4 regions of the Xenorhabdus littoralis genome follow, and region 4 is predicted to be linked to each of the others. Evidence: predicted binding sites of a transcription regulator. Region 4 holds the regulator's gene; each other region holds the start of a gene.
The links. Region 4 encodes Fur, which represses iron uptake genes when iron is present. Its sites were predicted from a motif close to ATAATAATGAGAACNACTATCAA; they were not measured.
Positions count from the first base shown of each region.

Region 1: exbB (tonB-system energizer ExbB) is a predicted target of Fur. The motif match lies at 1,651-1,673, and genes of this name have one in related genera.
Region 2: fes (enterochelin esterase) is a predicted target of Fur. The motif match lies at 1,279-1,301, and genes of this name have one in related genera.
Region 3: feoA (ferrous iron transporter A) is a predicted target of Fur. The motif match lies at 2,050-2,072, and genes of this name have one in related genera.

Region 1 covers NZ_VCDP01000025.1:77,435-80,653, forward strand. Annotated here, with positions in the region: gene FE394_RS07425 (DedA family protein) at 1-135, opposite strand, end outside; gene metC (cystathionine beta-lyase) at 241-1,434, opposite strand; gene exbB (tonB-system energizer ExbB) at 1,851-2,870, shown strand; gene exbD (TonB system transport protein ExbD) at 2,877-3,219, shown strand, end outside.
Region 2 covers NZ_VCDP01000008.1:89,469-92,687, reverse strand. Annotated here, with positions in the region: gene FE394_RS03360 (TonB-dependent siderophore receptor) at 1-1,093, opposite strand, end outside; gene fes (enterochelin esterase) at 1,401-2,702, shown strand; gene FE394_RS03350 (MbtH family protein) at 2,748-2,960, shown strand; gene FE394_RS03345 (non-ribosomal peptide synthetase) at 3,020-3,219, shown strand, end outside.
Region 3 covers NZ_VCDP01000017.1:48,396-51,614, forward strand. Annotated here, with positions in the region: gene feoB (Fe(2+) transporter permease subunit FeoB) at 1-1,762, opposite strand, end outside; gene feoA (ferrous iron transporter A) at 1,796-2,020, opposite strand; gene FE394_RS05635 (pyridoxamine 5'-phosphate oxidase family protein) at 2,416-2,949, opposite strand.
Region 4 covers NZ_VCDP01000070.1:16,423-19,641, forward strand. Annotated here, with positions in the region: gene FE394_RS16220 (beta-N-acetylhexosaminidase) at 1-1,160, shown strand, start outside; gene fur (ferric iron uptake transcriptional regulator) at 1,399-1,848, opposite strand; gene fldA (flavodoxin FldA) at 2,032-2,565, opposite strand; gene ybfE (LexA regulated protein) at 2,741-3,031, opposite strand; gene FE394_RS16240 (TetR/AcrR family transcriptional regulator) at 3,137-3,219, opposite strand, start outside.

The DNA of each region.
Region 1 (3,219 bases), on a different contig from region 4:
TGCTGGCAATAATCCATTTTCCAGCACGATGGTGGCAAAGAGGACACCATAAATAATCCAGATGATATCGGGATTGGCGAGTTGGTTAAAATCATGATGCCAAAGCGCATACATGATCTCGCTTAACGTTTCCATTGTTTATCCTGTGATTTTTGCGAGTAAACTAATTAGCAACCAGAGTGTACCGCAAAATGAGAGGATAGGGATTTGATTTGATCCCACATGGAGGTTTGATTGGGGTTAACGCATCGCAAGGCGCGCAAAGCCGTTAGCCAGATCATCAATCAAATCCTGCGGGTTTTCCAATCCAATATGGAGCCGGAACAAAGTACCGGTTTTCTGCGTTGCATCATATTGACGTATCAGTTTGAGTATTTCTGGCTGAATACCCAAAATCAAAGATTCAAATCCTCCCCATGAAAACGCCATTTTAAAATGGCTAAGATTATCAAGATAATCAGCTAATTGTTCGGCAGTAAGCCGGGTGTTCAGGAGAAACGAAAACAGCCCGCTAGAGCCAGTGAAGTCGCGCTGAAAATAATCATGACCGGGACAAGAAGGTAAAGCCGGATGATAAACTTCGGCCACTTCGGGTTGTTCTGCGAGCCACTTGGCGATCCTGATACTGCTTTCTTCATGATGCTTTAAGCGGACAGACAGTGTGCGCAGACCTCTATTTGCCATATACACCGTATCAGGATCGGCTATCTGTCCCAGCAGATACGAACGCTCCCTGAGTTGATTCCAACAGCGCGCATTGGCAACTGCCGTTCCCAGCATTCCATCCGAGTGACCGATGATATATTTCGTGGCAGACTGAACGGAAACATCGATACCAAATTCCAGTGCCTTAAACAGAATGCCCGCCGCCCATGTATTATCGATAATAATCACAATGTCAGGATTAACCTGACGGACAGCGCGCACAATGGCGGGTACATCTTGTACTTCCATTGTCAGGGAACCGGGTGATTCGAGAAAGACAACTTTGGTATTTGGCTGAATCAGAGCAGCAATGCCGTCACCGATCATCGGGTCAAAATAATCGGCGGAAACCCCCATTTTTTTCAGGAACTTATTGCAAAAATCTTGTGTTGGTTCGTAAGCCGCTCCTGCCAGCAGAATATGATCGCCAGTTTCCACAAAGGCGAGAATCGAATGGGTGATCGCTGCTGCACCGGAAGGATACAGTGAACAGCCTGCCCCGCCTTCAAGTTCGGTCATCGCTTCCTGAAAGGCGAAATGCGTTAATGTGCCACGTCGCCCATAAAATAATTCGCCGTTGGCACAATTTTTCAAGGCATGTTGCAGATCTTCAACCGTATCGAAAATGATAGATGATGTGCGTTGAATAAGAGGATTAACAGAACCTTGCGTATATTTTTTTTGCCTTCCTGTACTGACTAATAAAGTTTCTACTTTTTTTTCTGTCATGGCACCACACCCTCAATGTAATTTTTAGCTTACTGACTAATGTCCAAGTAAATTTGTTCTAATAATGATTAGAAAGTTAAAAGATTTGGGTTAGCTTTGCCAAAAGGATTTGAACAACTTGACGAAAATTCAAGATGGGCCGTTGATAACCGTACAGGATATGTTAACGGAAGTGCAGAATTACCCTGCATCTTTTTATTGGCACTTTTTTATCAAATAGTAATGATAATTACTATCAAATCGCGCAATGTCTGATATCATTTGCAGCGGACTTTTTCCTCTTGCGTTTTTGAGGTAAGAAAACAAGAGGTAAGAAGCAAGAAGCATGACTTTGGTCATATTAGGATTAGCAAGATGAGTAAACACGATTCACTGCTAAGTAACAGAATCTATAAGAAAGAGAGTAAGGCTAACTGATGCGTAATTTGACAGCTTCTATTCTATTGGCACTCGGATTAACAAGTTCAGCGTGGGCTGATACAGTGCCAGCACCAACGGCTGCGGCGCCAGAAAATCAGGCTGCTGCTCAGGTAGCCGCTCCGGCCACACCAGAATCTTCCACAGCTCCACAAGTGTCTGAGCAAAAAACTGATACCCAGGCAATTGATGCCCAGAAAACGGATGCACCAGCAACCACTGAAACGCAAGCCACAGCCCCTGATAGTGCAGAAACTGTGGTCACAGAAAACGTGACAACCGAAATGGTTGTTGAAGATTCTGAAAACGCGTCCGGTGGTTTTGCCACAGATCTGTCCGTTTGGGGCATGTATCAGAATGCGGATGTGGTAGTAAAAACCGTCATGGTGGGATTAGTAATAGCTTCAGTTATCACATGGTCGCTGTTTTTCTCCAAAGGCATTGAATTGTTCGCAGCTCGCCGCCGCCTACGTAAAGAACAATTGGCGTTAGTGGGTGTAGCCAATCTGGATGCAGCGACAAAAATTGCTGCTGATTTTGGTAAGAAGAGTATCAGTCGCTCTCTGTTGAGCGAAGCACTGTCAGAACGTGCCCTGTCTGCTGAAAGCACGGACAAGGCTGGCACCAAAGAGCGTACTTCATTCCGTATGGAACGCGCGGTGGCTGGAATCAGTCGTCATATGGGACGCGGAAACGGCTATCTGGCGACGATTGGTGCAATTTCCCCATTTGTGGGTCTGTTCGGGACAGTCTGGGGGATCATGAACAGCTTCATCGGTATCGCCCATTCGCAAACCACCAATCTGGCGGTTGTTGCTCCGGGTATCGCAGAAGCATTGTTGGCAACAGCATTGGGTCTGGTGGCTGCGATCCCTGCGGTAGTGATTTATAACGTCTTCGCTCGTGTCATTTCCTCATACCGTGGGCAAGTTGGAGATATGGCGGCTCAGGCAATTTTGTTGCTGGGGCGTGATCTTGATCTGGCTGACAGCACAGCAGAAAAAGCAGAAGCAAGGTAATAAATTATGGCAATACGTCTTAATGAAGATTTGGACGATAGCGGTGAGTTGCATGAAATCAACGTCACGCCATTTATCGACGTGATGTTGGTGCTGCTGATTATTTTCATGGTAGCAGCGCCATTGGCAACGGTGGATATCAAAGTTGATCTGCCAGCATCAACCGCTAAACCGCAACCACGGCCAGAAAAACCTGTATTCCTGACCGTGAAAGCGGATCATCAGCTCTATGTGGGTGATGAATTGGTTGATCGTAATATCTTATCCTCGGTATTGGATCAAACAACACAATCCAACAAAGACACCACGATTTTCTTCCAGGCAGATAAAACTGTGGATTATGAAACGT
Region 2 (3,219 bases), on a different contig from region 4:
TGGAAGGCGGTGTGAGATCTGATACATAAACTAAATATTTTGTACGTTCATTTGACTTTGAATAACGCAGGTTTTGCTGGAAAGAAAAAACATCATTAATGTCATGCTCAAGCATGTAGCCGATAGAGGTCTGTTCCCGTCTGGACTGATTAAAAGAGGGTTCACTGAGATTCATATCGTAGGGGATATAGCCCACATTGGAAACTGGCGTTACGGTGCCGATTTTAGGGTAGAAGTTGCGGTATCCCGCCTTGGGATCGTACTGATAACTGGTTAGCAACGTAAAGGTCGTATTATTGTTGGGTATCCATGTCAGCGCTGGGGCGATGGCTATCCGCTCTTTCTTATGACCTTTGACGAACTGTTTCTGGGTGCTGAGAATACCATTTAAACGATAGAGAACGGGAATATCATCACCCAGTGCTCCACCGAAATCAAAGGCCAATTCGCCAAGGCTCTGATTACCTGCTTTCATTTGTATCTTATGAATGGGCTGGGCAGTCGGCCTTTTGCTGGTCATGTTAATCAGGCCACCGGGGCTGACCTGACCATATAGCACGGATGCCGGCCCATGTACCAATTCCACACGCTCCAATAACCAAGGATCAATCTGTCCTACAGTGCCCCCTGAACTGTTCGTGCCATAGCTCAAACCATCAAGAAATTTAGGGGAATAACGGAAGCCACGTGTGATCACTTCGTCATTGCGGTTGGAAGAGCCGCGGTAATTGGTGACAACACCGCTTGAATAATTCAGGGCGTCAGCAACCGTTGCCGCACCTTGCACTTCCATTTGTGTGCGGTTGATGACGCTGATTGACTGGGGCGTTTTGATGAGGGGAGTGGTGCTTTTGGTGCCGGCAGCACTGTCTGATTCTACGAAGTGTTCTACTGAGTTGCCTGTACTTGCGTTTGTGACGGTTATGGTGTCTTCGTTGTTATTGGCAGCCCTATTATTGCTTGTATGGCTTGCTGAAGCATAGGGAGATAACAGTAAGGCAGAAGTAATCATTAATAATGATTTACTATAGTTATAGTTTCTGGTTATTTTATTTTCGGATTTCAACATTTCATTCTTGATAGGCAGTACCATGGATTTCATCTCTCAAAATAGACTTTCTTTTAAATAATTATTCAAAATCAATAAAATAATTAAGAATTATCCCATTATGACTAAACTGAATAGTGAGGGCCTCCTGCCACGTTACCCCAATAATTATCCATTAACTCTATTAGCCAATAGCTATGATTAATAAAATATATTGAATAATATTGCAAATGAAAATCATTATCAATATCATTTGTTGGCGATAATTATTTTGATTTACTGAGGTTGTTGTTATCAGGTGTATCAGATAGACACGTTATTTGTGGGCGAATCTTTTTGAAGGGGTAAAGGGATGAAGTTAGTATTTCAACCATCAGGTACGGTAGATAATTTATTATCCGCTCCTAATGTTGGCAGTGAATTATGGTGGGGAAATATCGCTATTTTGGGCACACCTATCATAGAAATTGCGATAAATCATCAAGTTCAAACGACATTCTTTTGGCGAGACCCTAGCGGGGATGAACAAAATTCAGCTTTTCGCCAAGTCTATATCGATATCAATGGCGTCACTGATCATCACCGCCCACAGCCACAGAGCCTGCAACGAGTGCCTGAAACGGATATCTGGCATTGGTCGGTGAGCCTCGAAGAGGACTGGAGAGGGAGTTATCGATTTATCCCTATCACTGATGCCCATCTGCCCCCCGAATTTTCCGATGAAATCAAACAGCGCAACCAACAGCAACGTGAATGGTGGATCTCACTCTTTCCATTATCCATTCCTGATCCTTTGAATCTACAAGGTTCTCACCGTAACGGGCTTGGCGTGCCTTTATCCGCAATTCACATGCCCCATGCCCTTGAACAGACAGCATGGGCGTTAACCGGGGTAAATCCGGATCATGTCACGCGGTCGGACAAACGAGAGCCTCTGCTTTTGCATTGGCAGAGTGACCGGCTCAACAATCAAAGGCGTATTTGGCTTTATTCCAGTGGGGAAGAAACCGCGCTTCCACGCCCTCTCATCATTCTCTTGGATGGGCTGAATTGGGTAGAGAAAATGCCGATTTTTCCTGTCATTGACGTGGCGACTGAACAACAACAGATACCGGATGCAATCTGGCTTCTGATTGATGTTATTGATATGCCCCACCGGGAGCAGGAACTCCCCTGCAATTACGATTTTTGGCAAGCGATTCAGGATGAACTGTTACCGCTTATCGCACAGCATGCCACCTTCAGTGATGATCCTGAACAGACTATTATTGCAGGGCAGAGTTACGGTGGGCTGTCGGCACTGTACGCCGCACTCCACTGGCCACAACGCTTTGGTTGTGTTCTCACGCAATCAGGGTCTTTCTGGTGGCCTGATAGCAAAATTGTTCGACAGTTTATGTCATCTTCTGAACATAAACCCGGTTGGCTGACACAGCAGGTTTTTGAGCAAAAAGTGGTTCCTTCATCATTGAAAATCTTTCAAGAGGCAGGGTCCCACGAAGCAGATATCCATTTTGTGAATGATCAAATGTATGCCGCGTTAAAAGAGGCCGGGCATCGTGTGAATTATCGCGTGTTTAATGGCGGGCATGATGTGCTGTGTTGGCGCGGTGGATTAATTGATGGACTTAGCTGGTTACTGGCTGAAAAGTGATACGGCAAACGATGATTGAAATCCCGAATATGATGAGAACCAACGATGAATCTGGAACAAAAAAATCCTTTTGATGATGATGAAATCTCTTTTTATGTACTGATCAATGATCAACAGCAATATAGCCTTTGGCCCGCTTTTGCTGCCCGGCCACCCGGTTGGGAGAGAGTTATTGGCCCAGATTCGCGGACAGCATGTATCGCATACATAGAAGAGCACTGGGTGGATATGCGCCCGGCCAGTCTGCGCAAACTATAGGTGAATCAAGATTGATAATGCCGATGGTTTAATCTGTAGATAAGAAAGGATAATAAAACGTGCTTAATGTATTACCGCTGTCTGAAGTTAAACAGGTCAATCTGACACTACCGCTAGTGGCTGCCCAGCCCGGGATTTGGATGGCCGACCAAATCGCCAGCCAGCGCAATGTATTTACCATTGCGCATTATATTGAAATGAATGGAGAACTGGATCGTTCCTTATTTGATGCGGCTATCCGCCAAGGTTTGGCTGAAGC
Region 3 (3,219 bases), on a different contig from region 4:
TTCCTACAACAACTTCTTTTGCCATGGCTCCGGTAACCAGCCCGACTGTTGCCTGCCAGTTATCGGGATGAACACCAATGGGCTGCAATATTGGTGTAATCACTTTACTGACTGAAGCCAGTGCTGATTCATTGATATTGTCTACAGTTTTACCTGAGAAAGAGAAGCTGTTCAGCGCGCCAATGAACATACTGGCGGCGATAATCACTTTACCTGCCCGTACCACGAAACCTTTCAGTCGCTGCCAAGTCTGGAGCAGCAGGGTTTTGGCATGGGGAACATGATAAACAGGCAGCTCCATCACAAATGGCGAGGCTTCACCACGCATAATGGTGTATTTGAGCAACAGGCCTGTCAGGATGGCAACGACAATTCCCAATATATACAGAGAGAAGACGATGCTTGCCCCGCTTTTGCCAAAAAATGCCGCAGCAAACACGGCGAAGATTGCCAGCCTCGCCCCACAGGACATAAACGGTGCCATCATGATAGTAATCAGTCGCTCACGCGGCGCATCCAGAGTTCTTGCCCCCATCACGGCTGGCACGTTACAGCCAAAGCCGACAATCAAGGGCACAAAGGATTTACCCGGAAGCCCCATTGCCTGCATCAGCCTGTCCATGACAAACGCGGCCCGAGCCATATAGCCTGAATCTTCAAGGAAGGAGAGGAACAGGTACATCATGCCAATTTGGGGAACCAGCGGTAGCATCGTGTTGATACCCCCGCCGATACCTTGGGCAAGGAAAACTGTCAGCCAATTCGGGAAGTGGAGGGTATAACCCAGCCATTGCATTCCATCAATGAAAAGGGCGGCGGAAGCACCATCAAAGATTGGCTGTAAAGCCCCTCCGATATTAATGGCCAGTACAAACATCAGGTACATGACGAACAGGAAGATGGGTACACCCAGCCAACGGTTCAGGATAATAGTGTCTAATGTTTTGGTCAGTTTGTTTGGTATGGCCGAGCGGGTATCAATGACGGCCAGACAAAGCTCGTTAATTGCCTGATAGCGCGCTCCCGCAATAATCAGGTCTGGTTCTTCAATCTGTGTTTCTTGCAGGCGCTCCTTACTTTCAGCCAGTTGTACCTGAGTCAGTTCAGAAATCTCGCGACTATAAATATCCCCTTCCAGCACTTGCAAAGTGAGCCAGCGACGTTGTTGTGGATTGAACTTCTCTGTGATCTGGCCGGAAAGGAGATTAATTTCCGGCAATAACACATCGGGATACTCAACCTGTACAGGGTTGGATTGTTGCGGGTAATTGTCGATGATTTTTTTCAGTGCATCGATCCCCGTGGCACGGGTAGATACCAACGGGATAACCGGACAACCAAGACGTTGCTCCAGTGCTTTGACATCAATATTGATACGCTGGTTTTGGGCGATATCCAGCATATTCAGTGCAACGATGCAGGGAACTCCCAGCTCAATCAGTTGCAGCGAGAGATAAAGGTTGCGCTCCAGATTTGAGGCATCCACAACGTTGATCAACATATCGGCTTCACCACTGAGGATATAGTGGCAGGCAATTTGTTCATCAATGGAAGTCTGTTCAGAGATGGTAGTCAGTGAGTAAGTGCCCGGAAGATCGACAAGTTCGACTTTATGGTCATGGGTTATAAAGTGGCCGGTTTTGCGCTCTACAGTGACTCCTGCCCAGTTTCCCACTCGTTGTCGGGAACCAGTGAGTTGGTTAAATAGGGTCGTTTTACCGGCATTGGGATTACCGATCAGGCCTATGGTTAAATGTTTCATCATACTTTCTGCTTCTGCCAATCAGGGGTGATACTATAGATCTTCATGCAAGATGATAAATTCTAAGTCTTGTTTACGGAGGGTCAGGTTTACCCTGCGTGTTTCGATTTGTATTGGATCGCCCAATGGAGCGAAGCGAATGACCTGAAATGTTGAACCGGGCAGCAAGCCGAGAGACAATAATTTTTGTCGGTAAGCCGGGCTGATATCTGGAGAAAATCCCAGAATTTTATATGTGCTTTCTGGAATAAGAGCCATATAACTCTCCATTAAAACTGAAAATATAAGTGATTATAAGAATTATTATCCTCAATAAAGGGGAATTCACAAGAAAAAAGTATGGCGATTACTCTGAATTCTAATTGTTAATGATAATAATATGCAGTTGCGATACGGATTGTTTATCCTCGGATGGTATTAAAATAAATTGATTTTAATCAAATTAATGGTGATTTAATTGAAAATAAATGGCTGCAATACTGGTTGAGTATTGTCTGAAATTTTTCTTCATTCGGTAAGTCGTTAAAAGTGGAGGGAAAATATAAGGCGTAGAGATTATTAGGGTAACAAGCCCTAGATAATAAACAGGGCCTGTTAATTTCTATCTTTTCATTAATATTTCGAATGATTGTTCATTCTCATTCATTCATTATTTATTTTTCATTGAACATGGGGGGAACAAGTAGCTCACTCAATGGAACCTGAACGCGATCATCATCCTTATGAAGAGTCCAGGCATCCGAATCATATACCCACCACACCTGAATCTCCAATTCATAGAAACGGCGTTCCGCATGACCCTGATAGTCACTGATAGGACGCGCTTTCTTCTTGCGGATATTCTCATCAGGAAAGGTTTTCAGAAAGAAGTGATCATACGTCTCCTGTAGTTGTTCGTCGGGAACTTGGCGGGCATAACCCATAAATTGGGAGCCGGCCAGATCCAGTGATGAATCAGGCATAACCTGGCTGCTATAGATTGTCCCGCTGACACGGGGGTTGATGTACAGCTCCCGCGAATGTCGGGTATTTTGTTTTGAATACCAAATCAATTTGAGTGGGTGGTATTGCGGAATATAAAACAGGGTTGATGACCAGGCTGAATCGGCATCTGGGTCATGAGTGGAAAGATTGAAAAAACGGATATTGCTGAGTAAGTTAAAACTGCTTTGGATATGCTTATTCATTACTTTTTCCTCAACAGTATGAATGTGTTTTTTATTTAAAGAACAGGTTAGTTAATTGTATTTTTTATAATATCCAATAAGTTTTTTTACTAATGGATTTATCGCAAAGCGAATTATACGGATTATTTTCAGGAATAGTCAGGTGTTATCACTTATTCAAATTTATAACGCTGGAAACAAATAAAATCATTGTCATGAATTCTATGGTTTTTTATCAGATAAAGGCGTGGTTAATTTTATTTAATCTGCTGTGATAATTTATTTTAATAT
Region 4 (3,219 bases):
CATGTCTGGACTCCTCCAAGCGATTCATTGATAAAGTGATTGGTGAAATAGTTTCCATGCATAAAGAAGCCGGGCTGCCGTTGAATACATGGCATTTTGGCGGAGATGAAGCAAAAAATATCCGCTTAGGCGCTGGGTATCAGGACAAAGATGGGCCAGTAGTACCGAATAAGGGAATTATCAATCAAAAAATCGAAGACAAACCGTGGTCTAAATCTCAGGTTTGTCAGAAGATGATAGCGCAAGGCGTGATTAAAGATGTTGATGAACTCGCCAGCTACTTTGCTATTGAGGTCAGTAAAATTGTCAACGCTCACGGAATTGACACAATGCAGGCATGGCAGGATGGTCTGAAACATGCCAAGTCAGCGGAAGACTTTGCCACTAAACATGTTGCGGTGAATTTCTGGGATACCCTTTATTGGGGAGGTTATGAATCTGTAAATGACTGGGCTAACAAAGGGTATCAGGTAGTCATCTCCAGTCCTGATTATGTCTACGTTGATATGCCGTATGAAGTCGATCCGAAAGAGCGTGGCTACTATTGGGCAACTCGGTTTAATGATGAAGAAAAAATTTTCAGTTTTGCCCCGAACAACATACCACAAAATGCTGAAACCTCAGTAGATCGCGATGGCAACCGCTTCAATACCCACAGCAATAAGCGTTGGCCGGGGGCTTATGGAATATCAGGGCAATTATGGAGTGAAACCGTGCGCACGGATGAGCAGATGGAATATATGATCTATCCACGTTTACTGCCTCTGGCAGAACGTGCATGGCGTCAGGCGGGCTGGGAGCTGAACTATCAGCAGGGCAGGGAGTATAAAGGCGGAATAACGCATTATGTTGATATGGATGCACTTAAGCGAGATTGGGAACGTTTTGCCAATCTGATCGGGCAGTACGAGCTGGCTAAACTGGATAAATCCCATATTTCATATCGTTTACCCGTACCGGGTGGCAAAATTGTTGCCGGAACATTTGAGGCCAATATTGCTTTGCCGGGAGTCGTTATCCAGTATTCATTGGATGGGGGGAAAACATGGCAGGTTTACGATGATCGGCAGCGTCCGCATGTCAGTGGAAATGTGAAAATTCGTTCTGTCAGTAGTGATGGTAAGCGCTTTAGCCGGATAGATGAAGTGAAACTTCAATAGTGAAACTTCAATAGTGAAACTTCAATAGTGAAATTTTAATAGTGAAATTTTAATATAGTACATCCAATGGATTTCAAGCTACAGCGTAGCCAACAACGCCGTAGCTTGAAAGACAAAGGATAAAAGCAGACTGCCGATTAACTTGAGCTAATCGGCAGTAGCTTATTCAGGCCAAACCAGACAAGAGCAGAAAAAATAGCAGAAAACGATTTCAATTATCCCTTGTCATGCCTGTTTATTACGAATGTTCATCATGAAGTGAATTATTTTCGCGACAATCACCAGAAGTACAATGACCATATAAATAGAGGCTGTGGTTTGAGAGTTTAATCCCATAACGTTCAGCAATATCTTTCTGACGCTCTTCAATTAAGTCATCGCTGAATTCAATGACCTTACCACAGTCGAGACAAATCAGATGGTCATGGTGATGTTGCTGAGTGAGTTCAAAAACCGATTTACCGCCTTCAAAATTATGGCGTGTGACTATGCCGGCATCATCGAACTGGTTCAGTACGCGATAGACAGTGGCGAGGCCAATCTCTTCACCGATATCAATCAGTTTTTTGTAGAGGTCCTCCGCACTGACATGATGGCATTCTGGGTCCTGTAGCACTTCCAGAATCTTCAGGCGCGGAAGTGTTACTTTAAGTCCAGCATTTTTCAATGCTTTATTGTTGTCGGTCATGCGGATTCAGTCCTGTAACTTGAGTTAAGTGAACTTATGATACTTGGGGGTATCGCGATGGAATCATAGTTCTGTTTCACGTTGTTGATTATAGGCATGGATATTCAAAATGAAAATCATGCCAACCCCGGTATCATGACACATTATGCAGTAATAATCCTGCATGAAAGGGAACAAATGCCCTTATGCGTCCAAAATTTCAGACAGACTCATTTCAGTCTTGATCTGTTGTACCCAAGTGTCAACACGTTCATCGGTTAATTCTGGCTGACGATCTTCATCAATAGCCAGACCGATAAAGTGATTATCGTCGGCCATGCCTTTAGAGGCTTCAAAGTGATATCCTTCGGTCGGCCAGTGGCCTACGATGATAGCGCCATGAGGTTCAATAATATCGCGAATGGTGCCCATAGCATCACAAAAGTACTCTGCATAATCTTCCTGATCACCACAACCGAACAGGGCGACTAGTTTCCCTTCAAAGTTGATCTCTTCCAGAGTCGGGAAGAAATCATCCCAATCACATTGAGCTTCGCCGTAATACCAAGTTGGGATGCCAAGTAGCAGAATATCGAAGGCTTCAATGTCTTCTTTGCTACTTTTGGCAATATCGTGGACTTCAACAACATCAGCACCGCCCAATTTTTCTTGGATCATCTTGGCGATGTTCTCTGTGTTGCCTGTATCACTGCCGAAGAATATACCTATTATTGCCATAAAATGGGTTAACCTCTTGTTTTATCTGTGTATTAAAGCCATACACGTCGCGCTGAAATCAGCAGGAAAAATGTCAGTTTTAATAAAATGAAAAGCGTTATTCTGACCAAACATCTATGACAAGTCTGTCAGATTTGTGTGGTGATGCCGCTTCATTGCTGCTATATAAAAGCCGTTAATCGGCAAGGTGATTTTTTTCTGCCAGTTGAGCTAACAGCATCTGTTCAATCAGTTCACTACGACTGATATTGTGCTGTTTTGCCAGAAGATTCAGTGCATAGACGGCATCTTCGTTGAGTTTAAGTTCCACTCGACGCAGTCCCTTGACTTTATCTCGTCGCAACTGGTTACGTTTATTGATCCTAAGCTGTTCATCTCTGGACAGCGGGTTTGTTTTAGGTCGCCCAGGCCTGCGTTCATCTGCGAACAAATCCAGTGTGGTGCGATCAGTTTGTTCTTTTGCCATAAATTCAATTGATAAAGGGCGTGTACCAGTAATATAGCGGGCAATAATACCTTAGCTGGACGCGTGTCGCTACTGGTTGATGGGAGAGATTGTTGCAATCGGTGTTTACGGTGCAAACGTTTTTCGTATCATGCAGGTAAGAAAATCAAGATTTTCAACCCATTCATAATCTGATCCCATACCTTTTC